One region of the Enterococcus malodoratus genome, then DNA from elsewhere that is predicted to be linked to it. Evidence: predicted binding sites of a transcription regulator. Region 1 holds the regulator's gene; the other holds the start of a gene.

Region 1 (7,884 bases):
TTCGTCAATAAACAGCGGCATATGCTTCGGCATGTGATGAATCAATGCATCTCTTACAATTTTTTCATCCAATAATTTATTACTAAGCTTTCCTTTATCGACAAAACTTAAAAAAAATTCAACTGTGCGAATAAGTCCATCCGGTTCGGCGAGTCCTCCAGCAATAAAATAATGCATCATGTCTCTAGTCATTCGGTCAAACAACTTATCTAGTTTATCCATACGAACCTCCTTCAACACTTATTCTCTTCTTAATAATAGTAAAAGAAAAAAGAGGCTCAATCAATAGAGAATTGATTGAACCTCAAATTTTATTTTTTGCCGCCAAAAGCATCTTTCATTTTTCCAAAGAAGCCTTCTTCTTTTTGTTCAGTAACAGTTTGCCCGCCAGCCTCAGCGAAAGCATACAAAGCTTCACGCTGCTTTTCGTTTAAGTTCTTTGGCGTAATAATCTTCACGGTTACTTGTTGATCACCATTGGTATTTCCACGTAGTCTTGGTGCCCCTTTACCGCGAAGTCTAAATTTAGCACCTGTTTGCGTTCCAGCTGGCACTTTTAATTTTACATCACCATGAACAGTCGGTACGTTTATTTCATCACCTAATGCGGCTTGCACAAAGCTTAACGGCAAGGTGTAATAAATCTCTGCACCATCACGATCAAATATATCGCTTTGCTTTACTTTAAAGACAACATATAAATCGCCGTAAGGTCCGCTATTAACCCCAGCTTCTCCTTGATCAGCCAAACGCATTTGTTGACCATCCTCAACCCCAGCAGGTACTTTAACCTTCACTGTGTGTGGACGTTTTTCGTGACCTGAACCGTGACAAGTTGGACATGGATCTTTAATTTCTTTACCGGTACCATGACAAACATCACAAGTTTGACGACTCATAACACGGCCAAGTGGTGTTTGGTGTTCCACATTGATTGATCCGGAGCCGTGACATTTATGACATACTTCTGGTTGTGTTCCAGGTTTTGCACCATTTCCGTTACACGTGTGGCAAGTTTCTTCACGATTGTATTTAATGTCTTTTTCCACACCAAAAATAGCTTCTTCAAACTCCAAATTGATTGAGTATTGTAGATCTGCACCCTGTCTTGGAGCTTTCGGATCCGCTTGACGCGAACCACCACCGCCGAAGAAGGACTCGAATATATCTTCAAATCCAAAACCGCCTGCTCCGCCGCCAAATCCACCAGCACCTCCGAAGCCGCCTGCTCCGCCAGCACCAAAGTTCGGATCAGTTCCTGCATGACCATATTGGTCATAAGCAGCACGTTTTTGCGGATCACTTAAGATTTCATAAGCCTCAGAAATTTCTTTGAATTTTTCCTCAGCGTCAGCTTCTTTATTAATATCTGGATGGTATTGTTTGGAAAGCTTGCGGTATGCCTTTTTTATTTCATCATCCGAAGCACCTTTTTGCACCCCAAGGACTTCGTAATAATCCCGTTTTGTAGCCATTGGCTTCCCTCCATAATTTCATAGAATCGTTAGTATTGTATCACAATCAAAATCGATACGATACTTTTCTTAGTATTTTTCTAAAGGTTTGACCAATCTTGAAAGAAAAAAGGCCAAAGTGATGACTTTGGCCTTTACCAACGAATCAATTATTTATCGTCATCGTTAACTTCTTCAAAATCAGCATCTACGACATCATCCGCGCCGCCTTGAGCCGCATTTGGATCAGCCTCTGATTGTTGTTGTGCTGCTTGTTCGTAAAGTTTAACTGTTAAGTTTTGAACGATTTCGTTCAGTGCATCACGTTTTTCTTTCATTTGTTCAACGTCGTTTGCTTCAACAGCAGCCTTCAATTCATCGCGAGCATCTTCAGCTTTTTTAACTTCGTCAGCATCTACCTTGCCTTCTAACTCTTTCAATGTTTTGTCAACAGAGAATAGCAAAGCATCAACGTCGTTACGAAGATCAACTTCTTCTTTACGAGCTTTATCTGCATCCGCATTTGCTTCAGCATCTTTTACCATACGTTCGATTTCGTCGTCTGATAAACCTGATGAAGATTTGATCGTAATTTTTTGTTCTTTTTGTGTTCCCAAATCTTTCGCAGAAACATTTACGATACCATTTTTATCAATATCGAATGATACTTCGATTTGAGGAATTCCACGCGGTGCAGCTGGAATATCTGTTAATTGGAAACGGCCTAATGTTTTGTTATCAGCAGCCATTGGACGTTCACCTTGCAAGACATGGATGTCTACAGCAGGTTGATTGTCAGCAGCAGTTGAGAATACTTGTGATTTACTTGTTGGGATCGTAGTGTTGCGATCGATTAATTTGGTGAACACGCCACCCATTGTTTCGATACCCAATGATAATGGAGTAACGTCTAATAATACGACATCCTTCACATCACCAGTGATAACGCCACCTTGGATTGCAGCACCCATAGCTACTACTTCATCCGGGTTAACTGATTTGTTTGGTTCTTTCCCAGTTTCTTTACGTACAGCTTCAACAACTGCTGGAATACGTGTAGAACCACCAACTAGGATTACTTCGTCAACTTCTGATTGAGACAAGCCAGCGTCTTTTAGCGCTTGGCGAACAGGTGCTTTTGTACGCTCTACTAAGTCAGAAGTGATTTCGTCGAATTTCGCACGAGATAATGTTGTTTCTAAATGCAATGGACCAGCATCACCAGCAGTAATAAATGGTAAGCTGATTTGAGTTGAACTAACACCAGATAAGTCTTTTTTCGCTTTTTCAGCAGCATCTTTCAAACGTTGCATAGCCATTTTATCTTTAGACAAGTCAATACCGTTTGCTTGTTTGAAATCGGCAACTAAGTAATCGATGATTTTGTTATCAAAGTCATCTCCACCTAGACTGTTATCACCCGCAGTAGATAATACGTCGAATACTCCATCACCTAATTCAAGGATAGATACGTCAAAAGTACCACCACCAAGGTCAAATACTAAGATTTTTTCGTCTTTGTCTGTTTTATCTAAACCGTAAGCTAATGCTGCAGCAGTTGGTTCGTTAACGATACGTTCTACTTCTAGTCCAGCAATTTTACCAGCATCTTTAGTTGCTTGACGTTGTGAATCATTGAAATAAGCAGGAACTGTAATAACAGCTTTTTCAACTTTTTCACCTAAGTAGTCTTCTGCAAAACCTTTGATGTATTGTAATACCATTGCAGAAATTTCTTGTGGTGTATACGTTTTTCCATCTGCTTCAACTTTAAATCCAGCTTCACCCATGTGACGTTTGATTGATGAAATTGTATTAGGGTTAGTTACCGCTTGACGTTTTGCTACTTCACCAACTTGAATCTCGCCATTTTTAAATGAAACAACAGATGGCGTTGTACGATTTCCTTCTGGATTCGTGATGATTTTAGCTTCTCCGCCTTCTAAAACAGCGACTGCTGAATTTGTTGTACCTAAGTCAATACCAATAATTTTACTCATAGTTGAAAATCTCCTTTTCCATGTATAGTTAGTTTAATAGTTTACTTATTATTGAGCCACGATCACCATTGCTGGGCGTAGTACACGATCATGTAGTTGATAACCTTTTTGCAACACATTAACGACCGTTTCAGGTTTTACATCGTCCTCTGCGGCTACAGTTTGCACTGCTTGATGCAGATTTGGGTCAAAGGCTTCACCTTCGGCTTTGATCTCTGTAATACCTTCTTCTTTTAAAGCAACAGTCAGACTTTCAAGTACCATCTCTACACCTTTTTTCAGGCTGGTTCCTTGATCATCATTAACTTCAGTTGCTAAGGCTCTCTCTAAGTTATCGATCGCTGGTAATAATTTCTTACCAAGATCTTGCGAACGATAGCGAACCAACTGTTCACGTTCATTTTTATTACGGTTGGACATATTTGCAATCTCAGCGCGAGCTCGCAAAAACTTGTCTTCCATTTCATTGAACTTGCTTGTCAGTTCCTCAACTTCAGAAACTTCCGGAATATCAATTTCTTCTGTTGCATTGTCCGTCGTTTCTTCTAATTCTTCTTCGACTTCGTTTTTCTTTTCTTCTGCCACTACGCGTACTTCCTTTCTTTTTAGGAATCGTTTCTAGTGATATAAGTCCAATGAACGATAATAATCATCCAATGCACTGGTTAACTCATATCGAAAGACTTCCAATAACCCAAAGATTTTCGAATATGGCATTGAGGTCGGACCCAACAATGCGATTGTTCCTCGACCATGCCCACGAATTTCGTAATTTGCCTGAATCATACTCAAGTGATCAAATAGGTCATTACCCATCTCTGTTCCAATTCGAACGTGGATATTATTATCAGCTGGCAGCAATAATTGCGTCAGCTCATCGGAATTTTGCATCAATGAGTACATTGACTTCACATGATTAAAGTCTTGATCCGGGTTGAAATTCAAAATGTTCATCCGTCCGCTTACAAACACTTTATCCTCAAAGGCATCATTCAAAATAACATCAAACAAATGACTGATTCCTTCGGTCGTCTGAAAATAGCGATGTAAGATCATCGGAATCTCGGTTCTTAATTTTTGATAAACACTCACCAAGGGCTGCCCTACTAAGCGATCATTGATGATTCGAACCATTTTCTCCAAGTCTTGACTGTCAACATTTTCGGGTATGCGAAAAACTTGGCTCTCAACATTTCCCTTATCAGTGACAATAATGGCCAAAATCTGCCGATCATTCAATGGAACAATTCGAAATCCTGTCAGCGTCCGATCTTTCATTTCAGGACCAAGCGAAAACGCCGTATAGCTAGTAACTTGTGAAAGCATTTTTGCCGACTGCTGGATGATATCATCAATTTCATGAATATCATTTTTCAACGATCTGCGAATCTGTGCTACTTCTTGATTACTCACCTTTGATGGCGTTAGTAGATAATCCACGTAATAGCGATAGCCTAAAGCCGAAGGAATTCGACCAGATGAAGAATGAGTCTTCTCTAATAAGCCTAATTCTTCTAAAGCTTTCATATCATTACGGATAGTTGCGGAACTTGCTTTTACGCCTTCTTCCATTAAACTTTTTGACCCAACCGGTTGCCCCGTGTTAGTAAAGTCTTGGATGATCAAGCTGAGAATCAGTTTTTGTCGTTCTGTTAACATTCTTCTCATCCTTTAGTTAGCACTCTTTCTTTTTAAGTGCTAACTCGATTATTAATATACCACATCTCCTATAGATGTCAAGGGATAAATGCAAAAAATTAGCACTCTCCGTTAGAGAGTGCTAATTTTCCTTATCAAGTAAAAATTTTTCAAAAACATCATTTCCTCGAAACAAACCTGTCTTAGTCAAACGAACCCTCGAATCCGTTTCAGCTATCAACTTCTGTTGCTTTAATTTCTCAATCACATCACCATAAACATCGGTTAACTTTTGATCGAAACGAGATTCGAAAACAGTTTTATCAACACCTGAAATTTTTCTTAAGCCAAGAAACATTTCCTCTTCGATCTGCTCTTTTTGAGATAAACGTTCTTCTTCAAGTATCGGTAACTGATTGTCGGTTAATGCCCTCATATAATGTTGAATTGGCCCGCGATTTTTGTAACGTCGATTTTCGAGATAGCCACTGGCTCCTGCTCCGAGTCCAAAATAATTCTGATTGTTCCAGTAAACAAGATTGTGCTGACTTTCAAATCCAGGTTTGGCAAAATTACTGATCTCATATTGCATCCGCCCTGCTTTTTCCATTGCTTCTATCGTTTCAGCGTACATTTGTGCTTCCAATTCTTGCTCTGGCAGTTGCATTTTTCCGCGACGAACCCAGTTCATGAACATTGTTTGATTTTCCAAAATCAGCGAATACAATGCATAATGAGGTAAATCTAAGGCCAGTGCACGTTCAACTGTATCACGAAAACTTTCTAAACTTTGACCAGGTAATGCATAAATCAAGTCAATAGTTACATTACTAAAATCTTTTTCTTCCAGTAGACGAACCGTATCATACACATCTTTTGCTGTGTGCTTACGCCCGATTTTCTTCAACAAACGATCATCGAAGGTTTGAACCCCCATCGATAGACGGTTAACACCATAGTTTTTCATGACATCTAATTTTTCACCTGAAAGATCTCCAGGATTAGCTTCGACTGTAAATTCTCCCTCATTATATGGAAGTATTTCTCGCAGTCCGCTCAACAAACGATCCAGCTGTGACGCATTTAACGATGTCGGAGTTCCGCCCCCGACATAAAGAGTCTCCATGTTTTTGACAGGATTCTTAATTAAAGACAAACGCGCTTCCTTCAAAAGCGCTTCTATGTATTCATCCACAGGTTGTCCTTCAAGGAAAACCTTATTAAAATCACAGTAATAGCAAATGTGTTCACAGAAAGGAATATGAACATAAGCTGAAGTTGATTGTTTCATTTTACTCCTCTTTCTTCTACCTAGTAGTAACAAAAGGTATTCTAACACAGTTTTCAACAATCACAGAACTAGGCTAACTGACTAAACAAAAAAATAAGAGTGGTTCATCACTCTTATTAACTTCGGACTATTCACTTTCACTAACCAAAAAAAGAGCCTTCACACTAAATGGCCCCACTTACTTATTCCATGCGATAATTTTAAAAACGTCTTTTTCAGCCTCCATCATCGTATAGTTTCCTTGTTCTACAATTATGTTCCAAAAGTCAAACTCAGGAAAACAGCTTTTCAGAATGACTCGCAGCACACCTAGGTGTCCTACAATTACAAAATCCTGATTTTTTCTGAGTAATTTTTTAAAACAACTCCAAATACGATTTTGAAAATCTGTATATTTTTCAGCATTCGTTGGCGTGATCTCAAAAGGGGATTCTAACCACCGTTCCCATTCTTCCGGAAATTTTTCATTAATTTGATCTGCACTCAATCCTTCCCACAAACCAAAGTTCTTTTCATTTAATTCTTCTAATGAAATGCTTGTTTGAGTTGGAAAAATATATTCAGCAGTTTCAATCGCTCTTTTTAGCTCGCTAGTATAGACAGGTGCCTGAAGTGCTAATTTTTTAAATTTTTCTCTCAGTAAATAAGCTTGTTGGATCCCTGTCTCATTTAATGACACATCAGTTGTGCCATAAAATAAATGGCGCCGATTAAATTCAGTTTCCCCGTGTCGAATCAAATATATTTTCATAGAGAACCTCGCATAATAACTAGAGTTAATAGAAACACGACTTGGGAAATAGGAGAACACGCACCTAAAGTATCTCCATTAAATCCCTCTACTTTGCTAATGACTAATTTTCGATAAAGAAAGACGATCACTACGTTAACAATAAAGCAAACGATTCCGACATCTCTCAAAAAAAGTAGCAGAACAAAGAAAGAAACAAGCTGACAAAAACCTATATCTTGACTCTTCACATTTAGAAAGGCTGTTCCTAACCCTTTAGTGTTGCTGCCAGCATATTGCATTTGATAAAACAATAAACTGATTCCGTTTTTTCCAACAAGATTCAATAGCAAAACAATAATTGCTTGAGACGTATTATTAATATGTGAAAGCAATGCAGAAAAACTGAAAATTAAAAATACATAATAGAAGACAATCGCTAATACCCCATTACTGCCTACTCTGCTATCTTTCATGATCTCTAACATTCGTTCCTTTTTGCGTGACGAAAAAAGCCCATCCGCCATATCGGATAGCGCATCCAGATGAAACCCGCCTGTTAACATCACATCAAACAGCAAAATAAAGATCCATGCAATACTAGGCCCAAACAAATGCTGTAGCGGCCAATATACAACGGCCTCGATAAACCCAATCATTAATCCAAACAACGAAAAAAAGCGAACGCCAGAACGCATCTTTTTTTCTGGTTCGTCAATTTCTACAGGTATCGGTATTCGAGTAAAAAATTGAAAATAAAGAATTATACTA
Region 2 (7,884 bases), on a different contig from region 1:
AGAAATTGAAAACAATTTGGCCGCAGTAGGGATTGATCTTGATAAAATTCAGAGCTTTATCATCGGTTATACATGGCAAGATATCGATGGTGTAAATAAATTAGTTGCCTTGACTCCAGAATGGTTTGTTAAGTATGACAACACTTGGTATTCAGCTAATCAGCTGATGCAGGGAAACCTAGAAACGGAGGCGAGCTAATTGGATTTTAGAAAAATCGAATGGATCTTTTTTCTCGTCTTTATCGGGTTGAACATTTTTCTTTTCAGTATTTACTGGAATAACCAGCATGAGCAAAGCCTTGTTACAAATTCAAATCAACGGGAAGATATCATTCACCGGTTGGAAAACGATGATATAGAAGTTAAGGGACAAGTTTCTGATAAACAACAAGAAGGCTATTATCTAAGTGCTGAACAGGATACCTTTGATTCATTATTGAATGAAGGAGCGAATCCAACGATTAAAGGCAATTGGAGTATTTCAGATAAAGTTTTGACGAACAGCTATCCCAATGCAGACACAGAGTTTGATTTGAAAAAATCTACCAGCAGTTTTAATCGACTGATGAAAAATAAGGAATTTATCATGGACGGCGAAGAGTACACTTACATGCCGGATATTTCAAAGAAGGATGACGAGCTGGGTAAAATTATCGGTGCGCAATCTTACGAAGGGATTCCTTTTATTGATGAGACTTCTCGAGTGACGTTGGACATCGTCAAAAGTGATGATGATCAGGAACGAGTTTCGAAATATACTCAAACTCGTTTGAAAGAGATCGAGCCGTTACGGGAAAAAATGACGCTTTATTCTGAGAAAGAAATTTTAAATACGTTATACATCAATAACAATATTCCCAGCAAATCAACGATTACAAACATTTATCTAGGTTACTTCCGAACGCTTGAGGTGCGGGAAAAGAATGTGTATGTCCCGGTCTGGTTTGTGAAAATAAAGACCTCTGACAAGACGACCCAGATTGAAAAGGTCAATGCATTGAACAATCAAGTGATTACGAATAATTTAGTTCCAAAGGTGGAAAATCCATAAAAAGGGTTGTATACTGAGGACAGTTTTAAAAGAGGGGACCAATTGCTCATGTTAGAAATGAATAACGCATTCAATATCAGCATTTTAGCTAGCGGAAGTACAGGGAATTCTTTGTATTTAGAGAGTCCGCAAAAAAGAATTTTGATTGATGCTGGGTTGAGTGGGAAAAAAATCACTTCACTATTAGCAGAGGTCGATCGAAAACCTGAGGATTTAGATGCAATCTTAGTCACCCACGAACATCGCGACCATATACATGGTGTTGGGGTTTTGGCACGAAAATACAAATTACCTGTCTATGCCAATGAAAAAACGTGGGAAGCGATGGCTCCCTTGATTGGAAAAGTGGATGTAGAGCAGAAACATATTTTTGAAATGGGAAAAGTACTAACTTTTGGTGATTTAGACATCGAGAGTTTTGGTGTTTCTCATGATGCGGCCGCACCACAGTTTTACCGTTTCTATAAAGATGGTCATTCGTTTGTGATGCTGACGGATACGGGGTATGCCAGTGAACATGTCAGAGGAACGATTCGTGATGCAGATGCTTACTTAGTCGAGAGTAATCACGATTTAGAGATGTTGCGGATGGGCGCTTATCCTTGGAGTTTGAAGCAGCGGATTTTAGGTGATCGCGGGCATCTATCCAATGATGACGGAGCATTAGTGATGACTGATATTCTTGGAGATCGGACAAAACGAATTTACTTAGGACACTTGAGTAAAGAGAATAATATGAAAGAGTTAGCACATATGACGATGGAAGAAACTTTGACACGTTATGATCTAGGGGTAAATTATCAATTTCAAATCTTCGATACCGACCCTGATAGTGCAACGGAATTATTTGCAATCTAAAAAATGGCAAGCTTGCTTATTGCAGGCTTGCCATTTTTTGTTAACTATACACACTAAAATGTTGGTTCAAATGTCTTGGTTCGATGATTTCATCGACTAGCGCGATGGCGTAATCTGCCATGCTGATCTCGCTTTTACCTTCCGCATTTTTTTGCAGATGGTCATCACTGACATGATAATGTCCAGTACGTTTGCCGTCAGGTACAAAGTTTGCGGCAGGACTTAAATAGGTCCAGTTCAACTGCTATGCTGCTTTTAAATCTAAAAATGCTTGATACATGTTATAGGCAGTTGGATAATAAATGGCATTGGGATCAGAGACATCAATCATGCGATGAGCTTCATCAATAAATAATGAGGATGCTCCTCCAACAACGATCAAGCGGGTGTCGGTTCCACGTAAAAGACTGATGAGATGCTTTAGAGAAGTTTGATGCAGTTCTTCTTGGCCTGCTGGTGGGCGAAAGGCGTCAACTACCACATCAAAGAATTCGATATCCTTTTTTGTCAGTTCAAATAAATCCTTCACTAAAATAGGAACTTTTGTCGTTAATTTTTCTGAATGGCGGACAATCGCTGTGACCGCTAAATCACGGTCTAAAGCTTCTTTTAGGATTAGTGATCCGGCGTTTCCAGTAGCGCCGATAATTGCTACTTTCATTTAAAAACCTCCTTAAACTGATAGTACTTTCAGTCTAAGGAGGTTTCTTTAAAAAGGCAAAAGATTCGTTTTAAGATTGAAGGGCTAGCTGAGTCAGAATAACCAGCAGATTCATTCCGACATGCGTAATCATTGATGTCCAAATACGTCCGCTATAGCGATACATGCCGCAGAATAGGAAACCTAGTCCAGCATACAAAAGATAATGCCCATCGTTGTGAGCGAAAGCGAAGAGAACAGAACTTAGCAACGCAGGCAGAATGAAGCCAAATCGTTTTTCCAGTGAACCAAAAATCGCACGCCGAAAAACGAATTCTTCCATAATTGGCCCAGCAATTGTTGTCGCTAAAATAAAAATCATATTGTTCATGATCAGTTGAACGATATTTTGCGTATTTTGTGAAGCAACAGATTGACCTAGCAAGCGCTGCTCGATCTGTAAAATGAGCATTTGCAGTAATAAGGAAGCAGGAATGCCTACGATTCCGATCAAAATAGAGATAAGCAGGCTTTTTTTGCGGCCTTCTAACTCAAACGACTGTGATTTGATGCGATAAAAGATCATCAAGACAGCTCCAATAAAATAAGACAGTGTGGTTAACTGAATAATCTGCGATGAACTTGCCTGAAAAACACGTAAAAATAATAGTGGAGAAAACAGAACTAATCCGTAAGTAAAGATGGTAATAAAGCTATATTTTTTTTCGTTCATTATTTTTCCTTCCTAAACTTTTATTGTTCCCAAGTATACCATAATTCTCTTAAAAACTAAGTGGAAGAAAAATCAAAAAAGCAAACGAAGGACTTGCAAAAAGAAACAAAAATGGTATGATAATACATGTGAGTTAGCACTCTTGGTTATCGAGTGCTAACGATTTGAAAAATCATTACTAGTTGGAGGGATTTATCGTGTTAAAACCATTAGGTGATCGTGTCATTCTTGAAGTCACTCAAGAAGAAGAAAAAACAGTTGGAGGTTTAGTCTTAGCTTCTGCAGCAAAAGAAAAACCACAAACTGCTAAAATCGTAGCAGTTGGCGAAGGCAATGTACTGGAAAACGGTCAAAAAAGTCCAATGCCAGTAGCTGTTGGTGATATGGTAATGTTTGAAAAATACGCAGGTACAGAAGTGAAATATGAAGGCAGTGAATACTTGATTATTGCTGCTAAAGATATTATGGCAATCGTAGAATAAAAAAATAATGAGGTGAAAGAATCATGGCAAAAGATATTAAATTTTCTGAAGACGCACGTGCAGCAATGCTTCGTGGTGTGGACAAATTAGCTGATACCGTAAAAGTAACATTAGGACCAAAAGGACGTAATGTCGTCTTAGAAAAATCTTATGGCTCTCCATTAATTACAAATGACGGTGTAACCATCGCAAAAGATATTGAGCTAGAAGATCATTTTGAAAATATGGGTGCGAAACTTGTTTCTGAAGTAGCTTCTAAAACAAATGATATCGCTGGTGACGGTACTACAACAGCGACTGTTCTTACCCAAGCAATTGTTCGTGAAGGTTTGAAAAACGTAACTGCTGGTGCTAACCCAATGGGAATTCGCCGTGGGATCGAATTAGCAACAAAAGCTGCGGTTGAAGAATTACACAGCATTTCTAAAGTTGTTGATTCAAAAGACGCGATCGCACAAGTTGCTGCTGTTTCTTCAGGTAGTGAAGAAGTCGGCAAATTAATCGCCGAAGCAATGGAAAAAGTTGGTAACGACGGCGTTATCACTATCGAAGAGTCAAAAGGGATCGACACAGAATTAGATGTCGTTGAAGGAATGCAATTTGATCGTGGTTACTTATCTCAATACATGGTAACTGACAACGATAAAATGGAAGCAGCTTTAGAAAATCCTTACATCCTGATCACTGACAAGAAAATCTCGAATATTCAAGATATCTTGCCTTTGTTAGAACAAGTTTTACAACAATCTCGTTCATTATTGATCATCGCTGATGATGTGGATGGCGAAGCATTACCAACATTAGTCTTGAACAAGATTCGCGGAACATTCAACGTTGTAGCAGTCAAAGCTCCTGGCTTCGGCGATCGTCGTAAAGCAATGCTTGAAGATATCGCAGTCTTGACTGGTGCGACTGTAATTACAGAAGACCTAGGTTTAGACTTGAAAGAAGCAACGATTGAAAACTTAGGGACTGCTGGAAAAGTAGTTGTTGATAAAGACAATACAACGATCGTTGAGGGCGCTGGCGACAAAGCTGCTTTAGCTGACCGCGTAGAAATGATCAAACGCCAAATTGGTGAAACGACTTCTGATTTTGACCGTGAAAAATTACAAGAACGTTTAGCAAAACTTGCTGGCGGGGTTGCGGTGGTTAAAGTTGGTGCGGCAACTGAAACAGAATTGAAAGAATTAAAACTACGCATTGAAGATGCTTTGAACTCAACTCGTGCTGCGGTTGAAGAAGGAATCGTATCTGGTGGTGGTACAGCATTAGTCAACGTTATCAAGAAGGTTTCTGATTTAGATGCTGAAGGTGATGTAGCTACTGGTATCAAGATTGTCGTACGTGCTTTAGAAGAACCCGTTCGTCAAATCGCTGAAAATGCTGGTTTCGAAGGATCAGTCGTTATCGACAAATTGAAAAATGCGGACCATGGTACTGGATTCAACGCGGCTTCTGGCGAATATGTCAATATGATTGACGCTGGTATCGTTGACCCAACCAAAGTTACGCGCTCAGCGCTACAAAACGCAGCTTCTGTATCTGCTTTATTATTAACAACTGAAGCAGTCGTTGCTGACAAACCTGTTGAAGGTGGAGCAGCCGCTGCACCAGCAATGGACCCATCAATGATGGGCGGCATGATGTAAACCAGTTATAAACAATGAGCCATCGGAAATTTTTCCGATGGCTTTTTTGTGTGCAGTTAGTTTGAATTTATATAGAAGCACCTGCTTATCATATAATATCTAAGTTGACTGATATATGTATAAAATTTATTGATTTTATGAAAATAAACTATTGGAATTTATCGATTAAATTTCTTACAATGAGCGTAAGAAGGAACTAGAGATCCTTGTTCAGAAATTATCAAAGAAATGATTAGATACAAATGGAACATTCCTAGTGAGGATGAATGATAACAACGTATAGAATTTGTCACACGCAGAGACACTCATGTGAAATTTGTTACATATCAAGCGGAATTGATGAATAGAGCGTTCATTTTGAAAGGAGAACCACATGTTAAGAAATTTATTTGATGAGATTCCATTAGCATCGGGAGCAAGCTTTAAGAATCGTTTGTTTATGTCGCCGATGACGACCCAATCAGCCTTTTATGATGGGGAGATCACACAGCAAATTATTGATTACTATGCGTTTCGTTCTGGCGATGCGGCAGCGGTTATCGTTGAAAGCTGTTTTGTTGAAGATAAAGGACGCGGTTTTCCGGGAGCCTTAGGAGTCGATACGGATAAGAAAGTTGCGGGACTGACCGAATTAGCCACGGCAATCAAATCAAAAGGCTCAAAAGCAATCATGCAGATTTATCATGCGGGACGGATGGCTTGGCCAGAAATCAATGGTGGGGCGACACCAATCTCAGCAAGTCCAGTTGCGGCATTGCGGCCAAACGCTCCGGTTCCTCGAGAAATGACTGAAGAACAAATCTTAGAAATGATCACGATGTTTGGGGATGCAACGCGTCGTGCGATTGAGGCTGGCTTTGACGGCGTCGAAATTCACGGAGCCAATACGTTTATCTTGCAGCAATTCTTTTCCCCTCACTCAAATCGCAGAACGGATCAATGGGGCGGCAGTCGTGAAAAACGGGCGAAGTTTCCTTTAGAAGTGATGAAAGAGGTTCAACGTGTTGCCGAAGCACAAAAAGCGGAAAACTTTATCATTGGTTATCGTTTTTCGCCGGAAGAGTTAGAAGAACCGGGAATTCATTTTGAAGACACGATGTATTTATTGAATACGCTTGCAGAATTGAAGCCAGATTATTTCCATTTCTCAATGGGAGCATATACACGTCCATCGATCGTTGAGTCGGACAATCCGGAACCGTTGATCACGAAATATTTGGCGCATCGTTCCTCTGCCTTGGCACAAATTCCAATCATGGGTGTCGGCTCGATCTTGCAGCGAGCAGATGCGGAAGATGCGCTGAAATTAGGTTATGATCTTCTAGCAGTTGGAAAAGGATTCTTGATCGAGCCTAACTGGGTCAATTTAATCAAAGAAAACCAAGAAGTAATCGATTATGCCCATATCAATGCTCAACGGAAATTACTGATCCCTACACCATTATGGGACTTCATGGCATACATGGTTATCGATCCCGAAGAGGAAAAACGCAAGCACGAACGGCTAAAAGAATTACAAAAAGTAAAATTGACCTTCAAACCAGGGACATACACGGTTGAAGCAAAGGGACATAATAGCGAGCTGGCTATGAATGTGACCTTCTCGGAAGAACTGATCGAAAAAATTGAAGCAGATCAAAGCAATGAATCAGAAGGCTTATCTGATCAGGTCTTTATTCGTTTACCGCAACAAATAATTGATAGTCAAACGCTGAATGTTGATGTAATCTCAGGTGCTTCAGCATCCAGTCAAGGATTGATTGATGGTGTGGCAGAGGCAGTCGAACTGGCGGGAGCCAGCTCTGAAGTCTTGAAGGCGCGTCCGAAACCGACTGTTCAATGGTCTAAGGAAGTCGTTGAAGAAGAAGCCGATGTGGTGATTGTTGGATCTGGTGCTGCGGGTATCTCTGCGGCCTTGCGAGCAGACCAAATGGGTCTAAAAACAATTTTGCTAGAAAAATTAAGCTTTGTCGGCGGAGCTATCTCTATCAGCGGCGGAAACCAAGTAGTGATGGGCTCGAAATTGCAAGCACGTGCAGGTGTTTGTGACGATACAGTAGAATCTATGGTCGAAGACTTCTTAGCAAATGGGAGCGGCTTAAATGTTCCTGAACTTCTGACCACCTTGGCAGAAAATGTGGGCGAGGCAACAGACTGGGTCCACGAGTACATGGGTGTTGAATACGACATGGAGAATGGGCTGCACATTTTAGCAGAATACCGTAAAAATCGCGAGTTAGCCTACGAAGATGGCGGTCACGGATTTGCGGCGAGTGCTAGAAAGGCCTTAGAGCGAAGCAACGTAACGATTTATCTGCAAACTAAGGCAGAAAGTTTGTTAACCGATGGGAATGGGAAGGTCACTGGGTTAACAGCAGTTGAAGATACTGGCAAGCGTCATAATATTCATGCACAGGCAGTGGTCTTGACGACTGGCGGCTATGGCAACAATTCCAATTTATTGAACC

Evidence for each region. Region 1 encodes HrcA, which represses chaperone genes, less so after heat shock. Its sites were predicted from a motif close to TTAGCACTCNNNNNNNNNGAGTGCTAA; they were not measured.
Region 2: groES (co-chaperone GroES) is a predicted target of HrcA. The motif match lies at 3,416-3,442, and genes of this name have one in related genera.

The regions. Positions count from the first base shown of each region.
Region 1 covers NZ_JAQDPG010000002.1:48,918-56,801, reverse strand. The annotation lists gene PGP85_RS03615 (plasmid pRiA4b ORF-3 family protein) at 1-222, opposite strand, end outside; gene dnaJ (molecular chaperone DnaJ) at 312-1,475, opposite strand; gene dnaK (molecular chaperone DnaK) at 1,625-3,454, opposite strand; gene grpE (nucleotide exchange factor GrpE) at 3,503-4,039, opposite strand; gene hrcA (heat-inducible transcriptional repressor HrcA) at 4,073-5,113, opposite strand; gene hemW (radical SAM family heme chaperone HemW) at 5,235-6,383, opposite strand; gene PGP85_RS03585 (histidine phosphatase family protein) at 6,562-7,134, opposite strand; gene cobS (adenosylcobinamide-GDP ribazoletransferase) at 7,131-7,884, opposite strand, start outside.
Region 2 covers NZ_JAQDPG010000003.1:77,722-85,605, reverse strand. The annotation lists gene PGP85_RS06295 (YycH family regulatory protein) at 1-199, shown strand, start outside; gene PGP85_RS06290 (two-component system regulatory protein YycI) at 200-1,051, shown strand; gene PGP85_RS06285 (MBL fold metallo-hydrolase) at 1,100-1,909, shown strand; partial or broken gene PGP85_RS06280 (NAD(P)-dependent oxidoreductase) at 1,950-2,570, opposite strand; gene PGP85_RS06275 (CPBP family intramembrane glutamic endopeptidase) at 2,641-3,282, opposite strand; gene groES (co-chaperone GroES) at 3,480-3,764, shown strand; gene groL (chaperonin GroEL) at 3,788-5,416, shown strand; gene PGP85_RS06260 (NADH-dependent flavin oxidoreductase) at 5,790-7,884, shown strand, end outside.